DNA from 2 places in the Nocardia sp. CDC153 genome. Region 1 is predicted to be linked to the other one. Evidence: riboswitches for the same ligand, from Rfam matches in the RefSeq annotation. Region 1 holds a riboswitch; the other holds the start of a gene.
The links. Region 1 has a riboswitch for ZMP and ZTP ahead of glyA (serine hydroxymethyltransferase). Riboswitches for the same ligand answer to the same signal wherever they lie in the genome.

Region 1 (9,288 bases):
GAACCTCCACCACCCGCAGCACATTCAGATCGCCGTACTCGTCGAACCTGACCGCCTCGGCCATGACCACTCCTCTTTCCTTAGACGCTTCCTTTCCGGAGGAGTTCCACCGGAGGACCCGGCTGACACCGATGACGCCGCGCGCCGCCCGCTCGGCGCGGCGCAGAATCGTCCCCGCGCGGACCGACTGGAATCTCGGCCAGCACGTGGTTCGGCCTGGTCCGCAAAAGCGAGAGCCCGCCGCGATCATGAGATCGCGGCGGGCTCTTGGTCTTTCGGTGGAAGCTCAGCCGAGCAGCTTCCAGTCCTCGAGGCCGTCGTAGAGCGGGAACTCCTGGGCCAGCTTGGAGACGCGCTGACGCAGCGAATCCAGGTCGGCCGAGCCGGTCAGGGCGGCCGCGATGATCTCGGCGACCTCGGTGAACTGCTCGTCGCCGAAGCCGCGGGTGGCCAGGGCCGGGGTGCCGATGCGCAGGCCGGAGGTGACCATCGGCGGGCGCGGGTCGAACGGAACGGCATTGCGGTTCACGGTGATTCCGATTTCGTGCAGGAGATCCTCACCCTGCTGGCCGTCGAGCTGCGAGTTGCGCAGGTCGACCAGGACCAGGTGCACGTCGGTGCCGCCGGTGAGCACGGTGACGCCCTTGGCCTGGGCGTCGGCCTGGGTCAGACGCTCGGCGATGATCTTCGCGCCGGACAGCGTGCGCTGCTGGCGCTCGGCGAACTCGGCACCCGCCGCGATCTTGAAGGCCACGGCCTTGGCGGCGATGGCGTGCATGAGCGGGCCGCCCTGCTGGCCCGGGAACACCGCGGAGTTCAGCTTCTTGGCGAACTCCTCCTTGGCCAGGATCAGGCCGGAGCGCGGGCCGCCGAGGGTCTTGTGCACGGTGGAGGACACCACGTGCGCGTGCGGGACCGGCGACGGGTGCAGGCCCGCGGCAACGAGTCCCGCGAAGTGCGCCATGTCGACCCACAGGTACGCGCCGACCTCGTCGGCGATCTCGCGGAAGGCCGCGAAGTCCAGGTGCCGCGGGTAGGCCGACCAGCCGGCGACGATCACCTTCGGGCGGGTCTCCTTGGCAAGCTTGCGCACCTCGTCCATGTCGACGCGGTGGTCTTCCTTGGAGACGCCGTAGGCGTGCACCTCGTACAGCTTGCCCGAGAAGTTCAGGCGCATGCCGTGGGTGAGGTGGCCGCCGTGCGCGAGGTCCAGGCCCAGCAGCTTCTCGCCCGGGGTCATCAGCGCGTGCAGCACGGCCGCGTTGGCCTGCGCACCCGAATGCGGCTGCACGTTGGCGTATTCCGCGCCGAACAGTTCGGTGACGCGGGCACGCGCCAGATCCTCGACGATGTCGACGTTCTCGCAGCCGCCGTAGTAGCGGCGGCCCGGGTAGCCCTCGGCGTACTTGTTGGTGAGCACACTGCCCTGCGCCTGCAGCACCGCGCGCGGCACGAAGTTCTCCGAGGCGATCATCTCGAGGGTGTCGCGCTGGCGAGCGAGCTCGCCGCCCATCGCGGAAGCGACTTCGGGATCGAGTTCGGCGAGGGACTGGCTGTTGACAGAGGCGCTCGTCTGGGTCACGCCGCCGAGTCTATTGTCCGATGCGGACGCGCCGATCAAGGGGTTGTGTGTGTCGCTCATGGCGCAGCACCTCCGTCTTCCGGGTACCCCGAATGTGATCGGGGATCGCCAGGCACCCAGGCGCGCGGTGCCGGACTTCGGTGCTTCCCGGTGGTTGCTTCCACCTCGAGTGCGCCAGTCGCGGTCCGCCCATCCTATAGGCCCCGGCCACCATCCCACCCCCGCCCCCGGCCACTACACCCTCCGCACCCGGTGGTCATGCTGGCCGCACGGAACCGTGTAGGGAGTTTGCTTCTCACATGCGGCGAATCGCGCCGGGGGTGAGGGGTTCGTCGAGGAGGCGACCGAAGCGGTCGGAGCGGTCGGCGGGATCGGCGGCGCGATCGAGCCAGCCGCCGAGGAGTCGGTAGCCCTCGACGTAGGTGGAGATGTAGGCGCGCCACAGCGGGGAGGACAGGAAGCGCAGGGACTGGGTGGCGCGCTCGGGGGTGATCAGGCTCCAGCGCTGCATGAACTCGGCCACCTCGTCGGGGCCGCGGCGGCGGTCGTGCAGCAGCAGGGCCGCGTCCTGGCGCACGCCGAGCAGGTTCGCCGAGGCGGTCGAAATCCGTTCGGCGCGTTCGCCATCGAAGCGCAGGCCGAGATCGGCGTAGACCTCCTGCGCCCAGCGGCCCCAGCCCGGGCCGACGATCGACTTCAGGGCCAGATCCGCCAGGCCCTCGGCCATCAGGCACTGCGGGGTGTTGACCACGAACAGCGTCTGCTCGTCCTGCCCGGCCCCGACCAGTCCGGCCTCCTTGCGGCAGTGCTCGGTGTGATGGCCCGGGTAGGACTCGTGCGCGATCAGGTGCGGCAGCTGCGACATGTGCTGCTTGAGATCGGAATTGATGGCCACCCGGGACTGGTAGTTGCCCAGGTAGTAGTTGAAGCCCGACCACGGCTTGTCGCCCACGACTTCGTATTCCACGTGCTCGTTGTCCGGCAGCGGATACCGCTCGCGCACCAACTCGCGCAATGCGCTCGAGAACGCGGCCACGCACTCCTTCAACCGCTCCGGCGGAATCTCGTCCTGACGCCGGTGCGCGGTAATGCGATCCAGCAGCGGGCCGTCGCCGGGCAGCACCTCGTCCAACTGTCGGTGCGCCTCGCGGTAATCCTCGGTGTCGCCGGGCGCGATATCCACATCGAAGTAGGCGCGCACCTCATCGACGAAGTTGATGTCCTCCCCCGCGAATTTGCGCCCCGAGCATTCGAGGGCACGCAGATGCGCCTCGAGAAATTCCACCCGCTCCGCCGAAAGCCCGGCCTCGGGCAGCTCCTTCCGCAGCGCGGCCGCCCGATTCGCGAGATCCCGCGGCTCCGGTGCGGGCGCGTTCTCCACCTCGCGCCGCAATGCCGGATCACCGGTATAGGCGTCGACGAACCCCTCTTCGAGCCGATCGAATGCCAGTCCGAGCCGCAGATATTCGGTCACCAAGGGATGCGCTGCCATCCCCCGACCCTATGCGATCCCCAACACCCCCGCCCCGTCATCCCAGCCCACCGCTCCCTTCCGTCATCCCGGCATGCCCCTTTCGTCATCCCGGCATGCTTTTGGCCGGGATCCACGGTGGATTCCGGCCAAAAGCGCGCCGGAATGACGGGGCACGTCGGGTCGAATCCGCTTGTAGTGCAGGCTTATCGGCCCAACCGGGCGGTTGTGATGTGGCCTATCCCACTCTGGTTACCCGCGAGTAGCAATACCTGGTGTTCACCCGGATGTTGAGGCCGAGCACAATTCGGCTATGCGTGGAGTGTTGGCCGGATCGCCGGGCACGGCGACGATGCGGCTTCCCGAGAGCTGTTGTTGTCGGCCGACCCGAGCACGCCGGACGCGGGGACACGAGTAATGGCACGGATGAGCGAGCCCAGCCCGTATGTGGAATTCGACCGCAAGCAGTGGCGCACCCTGCGAAAGTCGACTCCCCTGGTGCTCACCGAGGAAGAACTGATCGGCCTGCGCGGCCTGGGTGAGCAGATCGACCTCGAGGAGGTCGCGGAGGTCTATCTGCCTCTGGCTCGTCTCATCCATCTGCAGGTCGCGGCGCGGCAGCGCCTGTTCGCCGCCACCGCCACCTTCCTCGGCGAGACCCATCCCGACCGTCAGGTCCCGTTCGTCATCGGTGTGGCGGGCTCGGTGGCGGTCGGCAAGTCCACCACCGCGCGTGTGCTGCAGGCGCTCCTGGCGCGCTGGGACCACCATCCGCGCGTGGATCTGGTCACCACCGACGGATTCCTCTACCCGACAGCCGAACTCACCCGCCGCGGCATCATGCACCGCAAGGGTTTCCCGGAGTCCTACGACCGCCGCAAGCTGCTGCGCTTCGTCACCGAGGTGAAATCCGGTGCGCACGAGGTGTGTGCGCCGGTGTATTCGCACATCGCCTACGACATCGTGCCCGGCGAATACCACTGCGTGCGCCAGCCCGACATTCTCATTGTCGAGGGCCTCAATGTGCTGCAGACCGGTCCCCGCCTCATGGTCTCGGACCTGTTCGACTTCTCGGTCTACGTGGACGCGCGCATCGAGGACATCGAGAACTGGTATGTGCAGCGCTTCCTGTCGCTGCAGAAGACCGCCTTCCAGGACCCGAATTCGCACTTCCACCACTACGCGAACTTCAACGAGCAGGAAGCGGTCAACCAGGCCAAGGAGATCTGGCACAACATCAACCGGCCGAATCTGGTGGAGAACATCCTGCCGACCCGGCCGCGCGCGACCCTGGTGCTGCGCAAGGATGCCGACCACTCCATCAACCGATTGCGCCTGCGGAAGCTCTAAAGCCGCCAAGCCGCATCGAGTCTGGCGGCGACGTCGATATCGGTCGCGGCCTGAATGTGCGGTTTGCAGATCTCCGTGGCGATGTAGCGCGCCACGAAGCGGCGAATCTCGTGGTCGACGCTGGCGATGATGCGCAGGAGTTCGCCGCGTCGCGTGGCGCTGGCGACATTGATGCGCACATTGCTGGGCTGCGGCTCGTCGATTTCGATAAGCACCCGCAGCGGTTCGGCGGTCCGCACGGTCAGGTGCAGGTGAATGGTGCCGTCCACGCGGAACGGATAGCGATCCACCGCCAGATCGATGAGCAGATCCACCTTGAGCGGGATCACCAGGTCGAACGAAATGATGTCGTCCACATCGCGTTTCAGCCGGGGCTGGCCGAGCCGCACGGTGGCCGAGAGTTTCGCGAGCTTGCCCGGACCGGCTCCGATGGGCCCGAATTCGAAGGCCTCCCCCGTGAGTTTCTCGAAAGCCCCGGCTATCCGCTCGGGCGAGGCGGCGTATTCGAGAAAGGCGCGCCCGAACGCCTCGTAGCTGATGTACGGCACCGCCGCGACCTGGGTTTCCGCGGGGCCACCCTGCCCCTCGTACAGCTCGCTCATGCCTCCGCTCCGCTCCGGCACGAGCGAGGCTCGGCTGTGCCTTTTGTTCGCTCGCTGCGCTCGCTCATGCATTCCGACGGTACGCGAGCAAGGTTACGGCGAACCCGGAACACATTGCACTGCAATGGAACCGTTGAGCGGCTGTTGCACAGCCATCTGATTCTCGAGATTTCAGAGTTGATCAGACCCCGAAGCGGCGGTGCCGGGCCGCGTAATCACGCAGGGCCCGCAGGAAATCCACGCGCCGGAATTCCGGCCAGTACGCCTCGGTGAACCAGATCTCGGAATAGGCGCTCTGCCACAACAGGAATCCCGAGAGCCGCTGCTCACCGGAGGTGCGGATGACGAGATCGGGATCGGGCTGCCCGGAGGTGTAGAGGTGCTGGCCGATGGCGTCCACGGTGATGGACTGCACCAGATCCTCGCCGGTCTCCCCCGCGTCCATCTCCTGGCGGACCAGCGAGCGCACCGCGTCGGCGATCTCCTGGCGGCCGCCGTAGCCGATGGCGACATTCACGTGCACGCCGGTGCGACCCTCGGTGGACTTGGCCGCCTCGCTCAGCCGCCGGGCCATCTCGGCGGGCAGCTGGTCGAGCGCGCCGACAATGCGGACGCTCCAATTCTGTTCCGGCGCAGACAGTTCGTCGACGACGTCGGTGATGACCTCGAAGAGGGTCTCGAGTTCGTCGGAGTCGCGCCGCAGGTTCTCGGTGGAGAGCAGGTAGAGGGTCACCATCTCGATGCCCGCCTCGCCGCACCACCCGACGAGTTCGGCGATCTTCAGCGCGCCGACCCGATGGCCGTGGCTGATGTCACTGAACCCGTTCTCCCGGGCCCAGCGCCGATTGCCGTCGCACATGACGGCAACATGCCGCGGATGCTGTTTGCCCGCCAGCTGCTGGGCCAGCCGCTTCTCGTATATGCGATATGGGAGCCCACGCACCTGACTCGCAACCTTCACGGCCGCAACCCTACGCCCTGCCCGCCTCCCCGCGCCTTTTGCCGGTCGAAAGAGCCGTCGCACCTTTCGCACCGGACCGGCGGTCAGCACCGACACCGATTTTGGACGTACCCGACGAGTTACCCCCATCGCAACGAAATCAGTAGTCGCCTCACACATCGAAGAAAACCTACGGTACCGTAGGTTACTCAGGAGGTAACCAATGTCCGACACTATGCCGCCCACCGCCCCGGTGGCGGACGTCCTGGCGACGGTCCGCGAAGAACTCGGGACAGTTCGGGAAGAACTGGCACTGATCAAACCCCGCATGCGCGGGTGGATTCACGCCTGGGCAGTGGGCGTGGCCGCGATCGCGGGGATCGTGCTGGTGTCCGCTGCGACCACGGTGTCGGCGACGGCGGCCTGGTCGACGCTGGTGTACGCGATCACGGTGTGCGGAGTGTTCGGGATCAGTGCGACCTATCACCGGGTGAATTGGAAGACCGATCGGACGCGGATGTGGATGAAGCGGGCCGATCATTCGATGATCTTCCTTTTCATCGCGGGCAGTTACACGCCGTTCGCGCTGCTCGGGGTGCGCGGTGCGGCCGGGACCGTGCTGCTGTCGATCGTGTGGGCGGGGGCGCTGGCCGGGGTCGCGCTGAAGATGCTGTGGCCCACCGCTCCTCGCTGGGTCGGGGTGCCGCTGTATCTGCTGCTGGGTTGGGCCATCGTGCCGGTGGCGGGGACGCTGATCGGCAATGTCGGCTGGACGCCGGTGATCCTGCTGTTGGCGGGCGGCATCGCCTACAGCGTGGGCGGGGTGCTCTACGCCTCGCGGTGGCCGGATCCGTGGCCGGAGGTTTTCGGGCATCACGAGTTCTTCCATGCCGCAACGGTGGTCGCGGCGCTGTGCCATTACATCGCGGTGTGGTTGGTCTTGCTCAGTTGATCCCGGGGTGGCTCGGTTGATCTCTGAGCAATTACCCACAAACGTGCAATCCCGGCCGAAAGGTCTCTAGAGTCTGCGACGTGACCAGCAGACTCATCCTGTGGGCGCTGCGCGCGCGTGGGGGTCTGTCGGCTGTCGTCATGGCGTGCAATCTCGGCGGCCTCGCGGTGATCACCACCGAACTGTTCCTGAGCGGATTCCTGAGCCGACTCGGGTCGCATTGGATGAGCACCTTCGTCTCCGTGTCGATCTATCCGGCGATCGGCGCGCTGGTCGGCATCGTCCTGGCGGTGCGGGACCGCCGCCACTACTTCGGCTGGCTGGATCAGCGCCGCCCGCCCACCGACCGCGAGGCGAAACGCCTACTGCAACTGCCGCTCTCGATCACCCTGCGGGCGCTGGCCATCTGGCTGCCCGGCGTGGTCGTGGCGGCCGCGATCTTCTCGCACGCCACCGAGGAACGCAGCTTCCCGGTGGTGCTGTCCATGTTCACCCTCGGTGGGCTGGAGTCGGCGGCCCTCACGTTCCTGATCGTGGATCGGCTCATTCGGCCGACGATTCCGGTGGTCGCGGAGGTGCTCGACGAGACCGCGCACTGGAGCAATACCGTGCTGGCCCGGGTGCTGGTCACCTTCGCGGTGGCGGGGGCGGTGCCGCTGTTCATGTTGATCACGGTGCTGGCCGATCCGACGACCGATACCCAGGACCGGATTCGGACCGGCATCTACATGGCGATCGTCGGGCTGTCCGCGGGCGTGGTGGCGACGGCGGCGCTGGCGCGGGCGGTGGCCACGCCCATGCACACGCTGCGGGACGCGTTGGATCGGATCGCGCGCGGGGATCTCGACGCCCGGGTGACCATCAACAGCACCAGCGAGATCGGGCGGCTCGAGCATTCGGTGAACGAGCTGGCCGCCAATCTCAGTGAGCGCGAACGCATGCGGACCGTGTTCGGGCGCCACGTCGGCACCGAGGTGGCCGAGCGGGCGCTCTCGGGCACCACCACCGACCTGAGCGGCGATATGCGAGTGGTGACAGCGCTTTTCGTGGATGTGACCGGATCGGTCGCCATGGCCACCGAGCTCGCGCCACACGAGTTCGTGGCCAAGCTCAATCGGCTGCTGTCCACCGTGGTGGCGGCCACCGAGGACAATCACGGGCTGGTCAACAAGTTCGAAGGCGATGCGGCACTGTGCATTTTCGGCGCGCCCATCGCGCTGGAGGACAATGCGACGCCCGCGCTGGTGGCCGCGCGGCGGATTCGGGACGAGGTGGCGGTGCTCGGCGAGCTCGATGTGGGCATCGGCATCGCGCGGGGGCTGGTGTTCGCCGGGGACGTGGGGACCGACACCCGGCTGGAGTTCACGGTCATCGGTGACGCGGTGAACGAGGCCGCGCGCTTGACCACCGAGGCGAAACTGGTCCCGCGCCGCATTCTCGCGAGTCAGGCGGTCATAGACGCCGCCTCCGATTTCGAGCGCACGAAGTGGACCCACTTCGACACTCTCCAGCTCCGCGGCCGCAAAGAGCCCACTCCCTGCTGGACCGACGTCCCCTCGCCAACCCACCGCAACGGCAATGCCCCGCGGGCCGACCGGACTTCGGCCGCACCCCAGGAGTCCGCCGCCGACCGGGCCGCCGATCGCTGATCATTCGAGCCGCTTCGGAGTTGTCCGCGCACCCGCCGCGACCTGCCAATATTCGTACGAAACCACTGATCTGAACACATCCGGACTGTAGAACCGCCGCCTCCGCCCAGCAACGCATTAACCAGTCACAACGCGGTGTCATACCTGGGGACCGGGGGTATCTCGTACTCGAGGGGGATTCGAAGTGGCGGTGTGAAGTCGGACAGTTATCGACATGACTGAGATTGGCGCGTTCGAGCGAACATCGGCGGCGGTGTGGGAGCGGCCCGAGCGGGCGATCCTGGCCTACCGCGCCGTCGTGGTCGCGCTGGTGGCGGGGGTGGGTGAGACGCTGGGACGCGCGGCGATCGCCCTGGACGGGTCCGATGTGCGAATGTCGAGTCTGGCGGGCGGTTTGGCGGTGCGGGCGGCGATCTACGTGTTGGTGTTCGCGCTCGCGGCCCGGATGCTGGGTGGAAGTCTATGGGCGCGAGCCATTCTCGTGGTGGGCCTGGGCACGCTCGGGCTGGCGTCGCTCGTGGTGGAGCCGGTCGGTGCGGTGCTATCGGCTCACCATCTCGGCGACGTGTTCACCGGCTGGACCCCGAACACCGTGATACTCGGCCTGTTCCGTGCCGCCCACATCGTCGCGGTTCTCGTGTTCGTGCCCGCCGCCGTCGCGGCGGGCCACCGCGTCGATCACCGCTAGCGGTCAGGCCGACTGCGGTGGGAGCAGTCCAGTGCGCACGTCCTCGACGGTGGT
Region 2 (9,288 bases), on a different contig from region 1:
TTCATGTAGGCGATGGCCTCGATGCTGACCATCGGGTTCACGCCCGACGATGTCGGGAAGCAAGAGCCGTCCGCCACAACGATATTCGGCACATCCCAGGTCGCGCCGTCGGGGTTGATGGCCGAGTAGTCGGGTGAGCCGCCCATTCGGGCCGAGCCCATGATGTGTAGTGCGCCCATCGAACATTGCCCTGGCGCGTATCCCGCGGCTTCGGCCTGCTGGGCGAACTCCTCGTGCGAACCGGTCACGCCGGGCTCGTAGGCGACCCCGGCCTGGTGGCCGGAGAAGATGCGCTGTGCGCCCGCGGCCTCGAGAATGCTTGCGGCATTGACGATTCCGGTGTGCATGTGGGCGGCGTCGCGGGCGGAGATGCGATAGCGCACGACGGCCTCACCCTTGCGGTCGGTCTCGACCTTGCCGTGATCACGATCGCGCGTGATGATGCCGACGGCGACGGTATTGGCCAGCTTCAGCATCTGATCCCGATGGGCGGCGGCCCCGGTCCACGCCTGGAACCCGACCGACATGCCCGGTGTCATGGGCCCGGTCTCGTAGATGACGCCGTAGCCCTTGCCGTCCAGGTCGCGATCCTGCTTGGAGTAGCGGGTCTGCATGCCGCCCTCCCAGGGCCGGATCTCCTCGTCGAAGACACCGAAAACCGCTGTGGCCGGGTGCAATCGGAGGAAGTCGCCGATGGCGCGATTCCCCAGGCCGGAGCGGCGCAGTAGGGCCGGGGTCTGGATCGCACCGGCGGCCACGACCACCGCGCGCGAGCGCACCCACACCGAGTGTCCCGCGGAGGTCACGGCTTCCACGCCGGTGGCGCGGCCATTGTCGACCACGATGCGCCGCACGTCGGTGCCGACGTACAGCCGCGCACCGGCCTCGGCGGCATCGGCCAGCCAGGTCTTCACCACCGACTGCTTGGCCCCGACCCGACAGCCGAAACCACAACGGCCGCATTCAATTCCGGCGTCACATGCCGGTCCGACATTGCGCGGCAGCGGCTCGACATGCCAATCCAGTTTGCGCAGGCCGCGTTCGAGGATCTCGTCACGATGCGAGGCGGGCGAGTGCTCGGTGTTCACACCCAGCCGCGCCACCACGGCCTCGAGCGCATCGGTGTACTCCTGCTCGGCGAACTGCCGCGCGCCGAGGGCGGCCCACTCCTCGCGGACATCGTCGGGGGTGCGGAAAGAGGTCGTCCAGTTGACCACCGTGCCACCGCCGAGCGCCGTACCCGCCACCAATCCGAGCTGCCCCTCGGCCGTCGCGGCGGGGCCGGGAGCGTAGAGCCGCAGGAATCCCTCCTTCTCACCGATGCCGAAGTCCGGATCATCGAGGTATTCGCCGCGTTCCAGCACCACGACATCGAGTCCGGCCTTGGCCAACACCGCGGCGGCCGTCCCGCCGCCCGCGCCCGAACCGATGACGACCACATCGCACTGCACGGTGGTATCGGTATCCGGCCGCTCCGGACTCAGGCCACGTTTCGCTCCCTCAACCGGTCCGAATGCGGGTGGGATGCCGATCCGATCCCACACCGGATTGGTCCCCGTCGGCCCCGGCGTCAGATAGTAGGACGTGACCGCCGCACCCTTGAGCGCCTGAAACAGCGCCCGCTTCTTCTCGATCCGCGAGTTGGCCATCCCCAACAGCCACCGCTCCCGCTCCTCAGCACTCAACCGCGAGAACTTCCTGAACCCCGCCCCATTGATCAGCCCGAACACCCGCGTATCCCACAGCCGCATGAGCAATTCGAACTGCTTACGCTCCGCCTCCCGAGGATTCCGCCCGAGCAACTCGCTCACCGTATCCACCACCCCGAGCTCGGAAGCAGTAAGCAACTCACCCCCATCCCCCGGCGTGAAACTGTCACAAACCATCCCAAGCACGTTAGGCCGCGCCCCATCTGAAGCCATGCCGCCATCATGCGCCACCCACCACCCCCTGTCCCCCCAATTGCCGCCCCCCGCCCTCACTTCCCCCACCACCCACACCAATTAGTCTCGAACAGCCAAACAGAGGGGAAAACCTTGTGACGCTCGAACAACATTGGCCCCAGATTCGCAACACCGTGAACCGCGCCAGCCACTGCGCCATCGCCTCGGTGAACGCCGACGGCACACCGACGGTGACACCCATCGGCACGGTATTCCTGCATGACACCGCAACCGGCTTCTATTTCGATCAGTACACCGAAGTGCTCGGGCGCAATGTAGACGCCGACGCCCGCGTCTGTCTCCTAGCCGTCGATTCCCGGCCGCTGTTCTGGTTCCGCTCCCTACTAACCGGCCGGTTTCCATCCCCGCCCGGGATCCGCCTGTACGGCACGGTGGGCCCGAAGCGCGCGGCCACCGCCGAGGAATTGCGCCGGGTTCGCGATCGGGTGCGAATTCCAGTGCATCTCAAAGGCGGCCGTCTCCTCTGGTCGGATTTCAGCCAGGTTCGAGATCTCACCTTCACCGACTACCGCCCAGTTCGATACCCGCACATGATGTCTCACCTCTGGCAGTGATCGGGTAGATCCGCCCGATTCGTGGGTGCGGCACCGACAGCATCCGCAACTCGAATACCTAGCGCCAAGGCGGCAGTGCTGGCTGGCTGTTGGGCTGATCTTGGGTTAGCGTGTGATCGATCGCGACTGGCGTTGCGTGGGCAGACCACGAGGAAGCGCAGTATCGGAGCGTCGTACGCCTGGGTGCTCCCCATCTCGAGACGAGAGACGGGGTATCGCAATGGAGTTGCGCTACGGCATGAATCCGCATCAAACCGCGCGGGTGGCGGGCGGGGGTGATCACCTTCGAGTGGTGCACGGCTGCGCGTCGATGATCAATTACCTCGACGCGCTCAATGCCTGGCAGCTGGTCGCCGAAGCCGGTCGCGCCGCCGGCCGAGTGGCCGCGGCGTCGTTCAAACACGTGTCCCCGGCCGGCGCGGCGCTGGCCGGGGAGCTCGACGAAACCATGCGTGCGAGTTGGAGATTGGGTGACGGCGCGGTCGGTCCGGTGACCGCCGCCTACGTGCGAGCCCGAGACGCCGATCCACGCTCGTCCTACGGCGACATGATCGCGGTGTCCGAGCCGGTCGATCACGAGCTCGCCGACATGCTGGCCGGGATCGTCTTCGATGGCATCATCGCCCCGGGTTATGCCCCCGGAACCGTTGCTGCCCTGGGCCGCAAGAAGGGCGGGCGGTTCCTTGTCTTCGAGATCGACCCCACCTTCCGGCCACCGGAATCGGAGTCCCGCACAGTCTTTGGTGTCACGCTCGAACAGGACCGAGACAGCGTGCCGATCACCGCAGACCTGCTGCAGGTAGCCGACGGCCAGACCCTCAGCGACAACGCCGTCACCGATGCACTGCTGGGCATGATCACCGCCCGCTACACCCAGTCCAACACCGTCGTCTACGTCCGGGACGGAATGAGCATCGGCGTCGGCGCAGGCCAGCAATCACGCATCGACTGCACGATTCTCGCCGGAAGCAAAGCACGTACCTGGTGGACACGGCGACGCTCCACCAAGCCCTCGGGCATCACTCTCGTCTCCGACGGCTATCTCCCATTCCGCGACAACGTCGACGCCGCCGCCGAACACGGGGTCGAGCTGATCGTCGAACCGGGCGGCTCCCTGCGCTCGGACTCCGTTGCCGAGGCATGCCGCGAACACCGCATCACCCTCGCCCGCACCGGAGTTCGACTCTTCCACCACTAGACAGCCACGACTATCAGAACCGGCCCCACCATCCGGCCGTGTCGATGACAGGGCGGGTTACTCGGGCTGATCGGTGATTTGGGCTGGTGGTTTGGTCGGGTTGCCGAACCAGCGCGACAGTGCCAGACGGAGCGATGTGGTGGCGGTGTCTGTGGGTTGGTCGATATTTGCGGCCCAGGCGATTTGGGCGTCGGGGCGGATCAGCAGGGCGTCGGCGGGGCGGTGATCGGTTGTGGCGGTGTGGAGGTCGACGCGTTGCGGCCATTGTTGGGCGGTCGCACGGATGTCCGGGCGGTCGGCTAGATCCAGGAGCAGCGGTCGTCCGTTGCGCATGAGGTCGGCGACGGTGGTGGCGGATGTGGTGCGCAGGACGAGGTTTGGCGCGAAGGTGCCCGTGAGCGGGTGGTCGGACGGGTCGGGCAGCGGGGTGTGAGCGTCGGTGCCTGCCAGCAGTGCCCCGATGCGCCGTAGCGGCTGTTCGTCGATGAGTAGCTCCTGGAACAGTTCACGCAATGCGATGGCATCGGCGTCGTGTCCGCGGGCCAGCGCCGCCTGAGCCCTGGTCTGCAAAAGAGCACGCGTGCCGACGAGGTGGCGTTCACGGTGGTAGGTGTCCAGTAGGTCGTCGGGTGCCCAGCCGTGGACGGCGGCGGCGAGTTTCCAAGCCAGGTTGACGGCATCGAGCAGGCCGATGTTGAGCGCGGCCCCGCCGGCGGGGAACAGGTGGGCCGCGTCACCGGCCAGGAATACTAGGCGGTCGCGGTATCTTTCGGCTTGGCGTGCCTGGGTGTAGAAGCGCGTCAGCCAGATCGGCTCTCCCAGTGGGAGTTCCGCGCCGAGTACGCGGCGGATGCTGTCACGCAGTTCGGTCAGGGTTACCGGTGCGTCGGGGTCGTATGCGGTGGGGTCGTCTTCGGTGGCCGATACGAGCAGGACTTCGGGGGTGAACGAGGCGAGAGCCAGAACACCGCGGTCGGTTCGGGTGAATCCGCCGCGGAGAGTGCCGAGGCCGGGGACGTCGAGATCGCCGGAGTCGAGCAGGGTGACCGATTCGGGCATCATGACGTGGCCGAGTCGGGTCACCTCCGGATAGGTGTTGCCCGGGAATGGGATACCGGCTTTGTCGCGTATCCGGCTATTGCCGCCGTCGCAGCCCGCGAGGTATCCGGCGGTCAGCTGATACAGCCCGTCGGGCCCGCGGATATCGACGGTCACCGCGAGGTCGTCCTGGACGAACTCGAGCACCTCGTGGCCACGGCGGATGTCGGCACCAAGTTCGGTGGCGCGGGCGGCGAGCAGTTCCTCCAACCGTGGCTGCGGGATCAGCAGCAGATGCAGGGGCGATTCCGTCAGCGGGGTGAAGTCCAGACCTATTCCGCCGAAAGGGAATCCGGGTGCGGGGCCGCTGAAGGAGGAGTGCTCGGCGAACCGCTCGAGCAGGCCGCGGTAGCGCAGCAGTGGCACGATCTGCCCGGCGAGCCCATTGGCTTTCGGGGTGTCGCGGGGTTTCGGTTGCCGTTCCACGATCACCGGCCGCACTCCGGCCAGGCACAGTTCGGTCGCCAGCATCAAACCGGTGGGGCCCGCGCCCACCACAAGTACGTCGGTGTCCATCACTTTGCTTCTCCCCCAGTGGAATCGGGTGTGGCCAACTGCGCCTACCTTGTCAGTTTCGTTTGACACGGACCGTCTGTCAAACGAAACTGACAGTGTGGAGATGGACGAACTCACGAATCGACTGAGCTCGACCGACCCGGCGATCAGCCTGCGCGCAGTCGGCGCACTGCATCGATTGGCCGAACGGGTCGAGGCCTGCGCCGTCGCGCAGGCGCGCGACCAGGGCTGGACATGGGAACAGATCGGCGCCGCACTCGGAGTGACCCGCCAATCGGCACACACCAAGCACGGGAAATGAGAAACGCATGTGGGATCAAATGGCCAAATCCACCCCCTTGGGCGCGGTGCTCGACGCCGCCCTGCACGAGGCGGCACAGCAGGGCTCGACACGGGTAAGTACCGACCACCTATTACTGGGGCTGCTCAGCGCTCCCGACTCTATCCCCGCCCGCGCGCTGGCGGTGACCAGCGAGCAAGGCCGAACAGCACTCGACACCCTCGACCGCACCGCCCTGGCCACCCTCGGCCTCGAACTCGACCGCCACGGAATCCAAGCACCCAGCCTTGGTTCGCGCCGAATACCCTTGAGCCGCAACATCCTTACCCCGAACGCATGGACCGCGATCCGTCGAGCCATCGACGCCACCGGAGTCAAGACCAGACATCAAGCACCAAACCACCTACTGCGCGCACTACTGTCACTGCAACCGCCGGACCCGGCAAACCAACTACTGACCCAACTCGGCATCGACCAAACCGCAACACTGAATCGGCTCACCAACCTCGAAAAGCACTGCCCAACCGGATAACTGCCTGCAGATGATGATTCGTACAGTCGCATGCCGCCGATCTCTCGGTTCGGTACGGCCGCAGATCCGGCCAGCTAACACACCGATCTGCCGATGAGCATGTCCCCACCGCGTTAGTGACGGTTTCCTTGTCGCTCATGGCCGCTATGGTTGGCCGATGTCGACACTGCTGGCGGCAATCCGGGACCAGGTACAAGTCGCTGAATTCTTACGGTAGCCCGGCGATTTCGCTCTCGATCGGACCGATCATGTTGAGGAAGCACATCTCGCCTCCGAGGTGCGCCTTACGAGCCGCTATTCGACACCTGAAGCAGTGGCGTTTCCCGGCCAGGGACGGTCGCGAAAGATCAACGGGCCGAGATCATCTCGCATCTTGATCGACGGCCCAGACGCGGTGGTACTGGGAGAAATTCGCCAAACCGCCCGCAGCACCGAACGGGCCTACCGTTCCCGCTTCGCACTCCACCTCACTATCGAAGACGGTCTCATCACCCGGCACCATGTCTACGAAGACAGCCTCGCGGTGTCACAGGCATTCGACCACCATCCGGTCGAGCACTCCCACGACCAAGCCGACGCCCGATAGTGCCGAGTTCGGTGCGATGGGCCTATTCGTGCACAAATCGCTGCCGGAGGGCGGTTTTCTGCCAATTCCGCTTCCTTAGTGCACGTTTAGGCCCATGATCAACTCGCGCAGCCCATGTGACAACGCGCGCTCACACCGCGCTGGCGTCGTCGGACACTGTCGACTCACCGGAAGCTCAGCGCTGAGAGGATCTCGGCATTGGCAGGTACGACGCCGGTTCGCACAGGAATCGTCCTACAGGGTTTCTGCGCTGTAGGGCAGTCCCGTACCGACCGCCCAGTTCTCGGCGATTCGGCCGTTGTCGATACGGAAGATCTCGATCAGCATCGGACGCGGTGCGCTGTCTGGGACCGGGATGCCTTCAACCGTCGAGCGAACTGCGACCCGGTCCCGGTCGACCAGAACATCTTCGGCGACGACACGGATGTTCGGGAAATGGCTGACAAGACTGCGCCAGACGTTCTTGCCGGCCTCGAATCCTGTGGTGCCGAGCGTGTGACTGAAAAAGTCGGGGGTGTGTAGATCGTCGGCCTTGTCGAACTGCCGTGTGTTGAAGCACTCCTGCAACCGCCGCACAACGGCTCCGGGCTCGGGCATGGTCATGAGAAGTCCTATGAGGGAATCGGAATCCAGGTACCGGCTTGCCATAAACGGTGCGGCGCCCCGGTTATGGAAGCCAGCATACGGGGCGTCGCCCCGGTTAAGCTAGACGTGCGATGAACAAGCAACAGCCCCAGCACATTCCGATCGATTCCACGAATCCGCGCAGCATCCCCCGAGGGTTGCGCGCTGACGCACGCCGCAACCGCCAGGCCGTCCTGCATGCCGCGCAGCAGCTGTTCGCCCGGGAAGGGCTCGGTGTTCCGCTCGACGAGATCGCGCGACAGGCCGGTGTCGGCCCGGGGACAGTTCATCGGCACTTTCCCACCAAAGAGGCGCTCTACCTTGCGGTCTCGATCGATCAACTCGAAACGCTGGTGGCAGAGGCCGCGGCACTGGCCGATGGCGACGACCCCGCTGCGGTATTCACGCTGCTGGCACGAATGATGGCCAACGGTGCCGAGAACAGCGCCGTCAAAAGCGCGCTCGCCGCCGCGGAGTTCGACCTACGTATCGTGGCACCCGAGGTCGCCACGGCACTGACCGGTCATGTCTCCGACCTGCTCGACCGAGCACGCACCGCTGCTCTTGTCCGCGATGACATCACCGTCGAGGAGGTCATGGCACTCGTCGCGGGCGCGTTCACCGCTATCCACCACGCCAACGCGCAAACCAATCCCGACCACGCGGCACACATCGCGGGCATCATCCTCGACGGGCTACGCCCCGCCGCCAGGCGATGATCGACGCCTGTATCCAATCCAGGAATCACCGCGCGGCACAGCCCAACTATGGTCCACGCCAAACGAGCTGCAATGCCGCCGATCGCTCGGTTCGGGACTATCGCGGCGTCCGCCCGCGAACGTCGTGTACTGCCGAACTTCGGACACTGAACCAATCTCGCAACCTGCACCACCGCACAGCGCCAGTGCGCTAATTCCGCTGCAACAGTGTGCGGTTAGGCCGAAAGATCTTGTTCGCTTGCCTCAACCCACCAACGGCGCGACAACCGATCATCGAGTGGCACACCCTGGAGGGAGTTTCGGACAAATCCCCTCCAGGGTGTGCCACTCAGCGACGTGCAGTGCCCGAGCAGGTGCCGTCAGCCGCGGGAAACCGGGATTGCCGGGAGGCGCGCTGAGCGAACCGGGCAGCACGCCGTGTTGGAAGATCAATCGGCTGTGGGGTTTTGGGCTAGACGGTCGGGGGCTTGTGTATCTGGTGCGTTTGGGCTGTCGAGGCCGGGACGGCCATCGACGCAAAGGAGAACTTTGTCGGTTGGGGGGACGGATTGGCACGAAACGACACTGTTGCGGGGTGGGTGGGCGTGGGACAGTGGTCCGCACGAAACTGCGGAATGGTGGGGTGACGGGCGATGATGGGCGTGTGGTGGGTGGTGTTGCCCTATGCGGCTGTGGCTTCGTGTGTGGTGGGGCATGTGTGGCGGTATCGGCGGGATGGGTTTCGGGGCTTTCTTTATGGGACGCATGTTGATGGGGCGCAGCGGGTCGGGGTCGGGGCGTTTCGGGTTGGGCTGCCGGTGGTTTGTGCGGTTCGGATCGCCGAAGCGTTTGCGTCCGGGCCGCATTCGCGGCCGGATGCGGGGGTTCGGGTGGTGCTCATTGTCGGGCAGCTCGTCGGTGTGCCGCTCACCGTCGCGGGTGCGGTGTTGATTCTGGTTCCGTCCCTTATCGCCGCCGACACCCGCGGGCGCGTGAGTCCGCTGGACCGCATGACGCTGCCGCTGCTGGCCGCGGCGCTCATGTCGGCCATCCTGGTCACCTTCGATGCCAATTCCACCGACAACGGATATCGCACCGCTGAAACACTTTTCGTCTGGGCGCGGTCGCTGATGGTCGTGCATCCCGACCCGGCTGTCATGGCCCACGCCCCGGCCCTGTATCAATGCCGCGCCCTGATCGTCATGCTGATCATCGCCATCTGGCCCTACACCCGACTG

Region 2: another riboswitch for ZMP and ZTP. It lies ahead of VMT65_RS32760 (hypothetical protein); the one in region 1 lies ahead of glyA (serine hydroxymethyltransferase).

What each region holds. Positions count from the first base shown of each region.
Region 1 is NZ_JAYKYU010000001.1:732,050-741,337, reverse strand. Features, by position in the region: gene VMT65_RS03340 (NADP-dependent oxidoreductase) at 1-64, opposite strand, end outside; gene glyA (serine hydroxymethyltransferase) at 287-1,582, opposite strand; ZMP/ZTP riboswitch at 1,690-1,774, opposite strand; gene VMT65_RS03330 (DUF885 domain-containing protein) at 1,878-3,074, opposite strand; gene coaA (type I pantothenate kinase) at 3,471-4,403, shown strand; gene VMT65_RS03320 (hypothetical protein) at 4,400-5,005, opposite strand; gene VMT65_RS03315 (isoprenyl transferase) at 5,187-5,966, opposite strand; gene trhA (PAQR family membrane homeostasis protein TrhA) at 6,169-6,897, shown strand; gene VMT65_RS03305 (adenylate/guanylate cyclase domain-containing protein) at 6,978-8,546, shown strand; gene VMT65_RS03300 (hypothetical protein) at 8,761-9,234, shown strand; gene VMT65_RS03295 (thioredoxin domain-containing protein) at 9,238-9,288, opposite strand, start outside.
Region 2 is NZ_JAYKYU010000006.1:511,077-520,364, reverse strand. Features, by position in the region: gene VMT65_RS32770 (GMC family oxidoreductase) at 1-1,886, opposite strand, end outside; gene VMT65_RS32765 (pyridoxamine 5'-phosphate oxidase family protein) at 2,039-2,518, shown strand; ZMP/ZTP riboswitch at 2,631-2,710, shown strand; gene VMT65_RS32760 (hypothetical protein) at 2,739-3,716, shown strand; gene VMT65_RS32755 (FAD-dependent monooxygenase) at 3,774-5,330, opposite strand; gene VMT65_RS32750 (helix-turn-helix domain-containing protein) at 5,434-5,631, shown strand; gene VMT65_RS32745 (Clp protease N-terminal domain-containing protein) at 5,639-6,142, shown strand; gene VMT65_RS32740 (ester cyclase) at 6,963-7,331, opposite strand; gene VMT65_RS32735 (TetR/AcrR family transcriptional regulator) at 7,445-8,071, shown strand; gene VMT65_RS32730 (respiratory nitrate reductase subunit gamma) at 8,704-9,288, shown strand, end outside.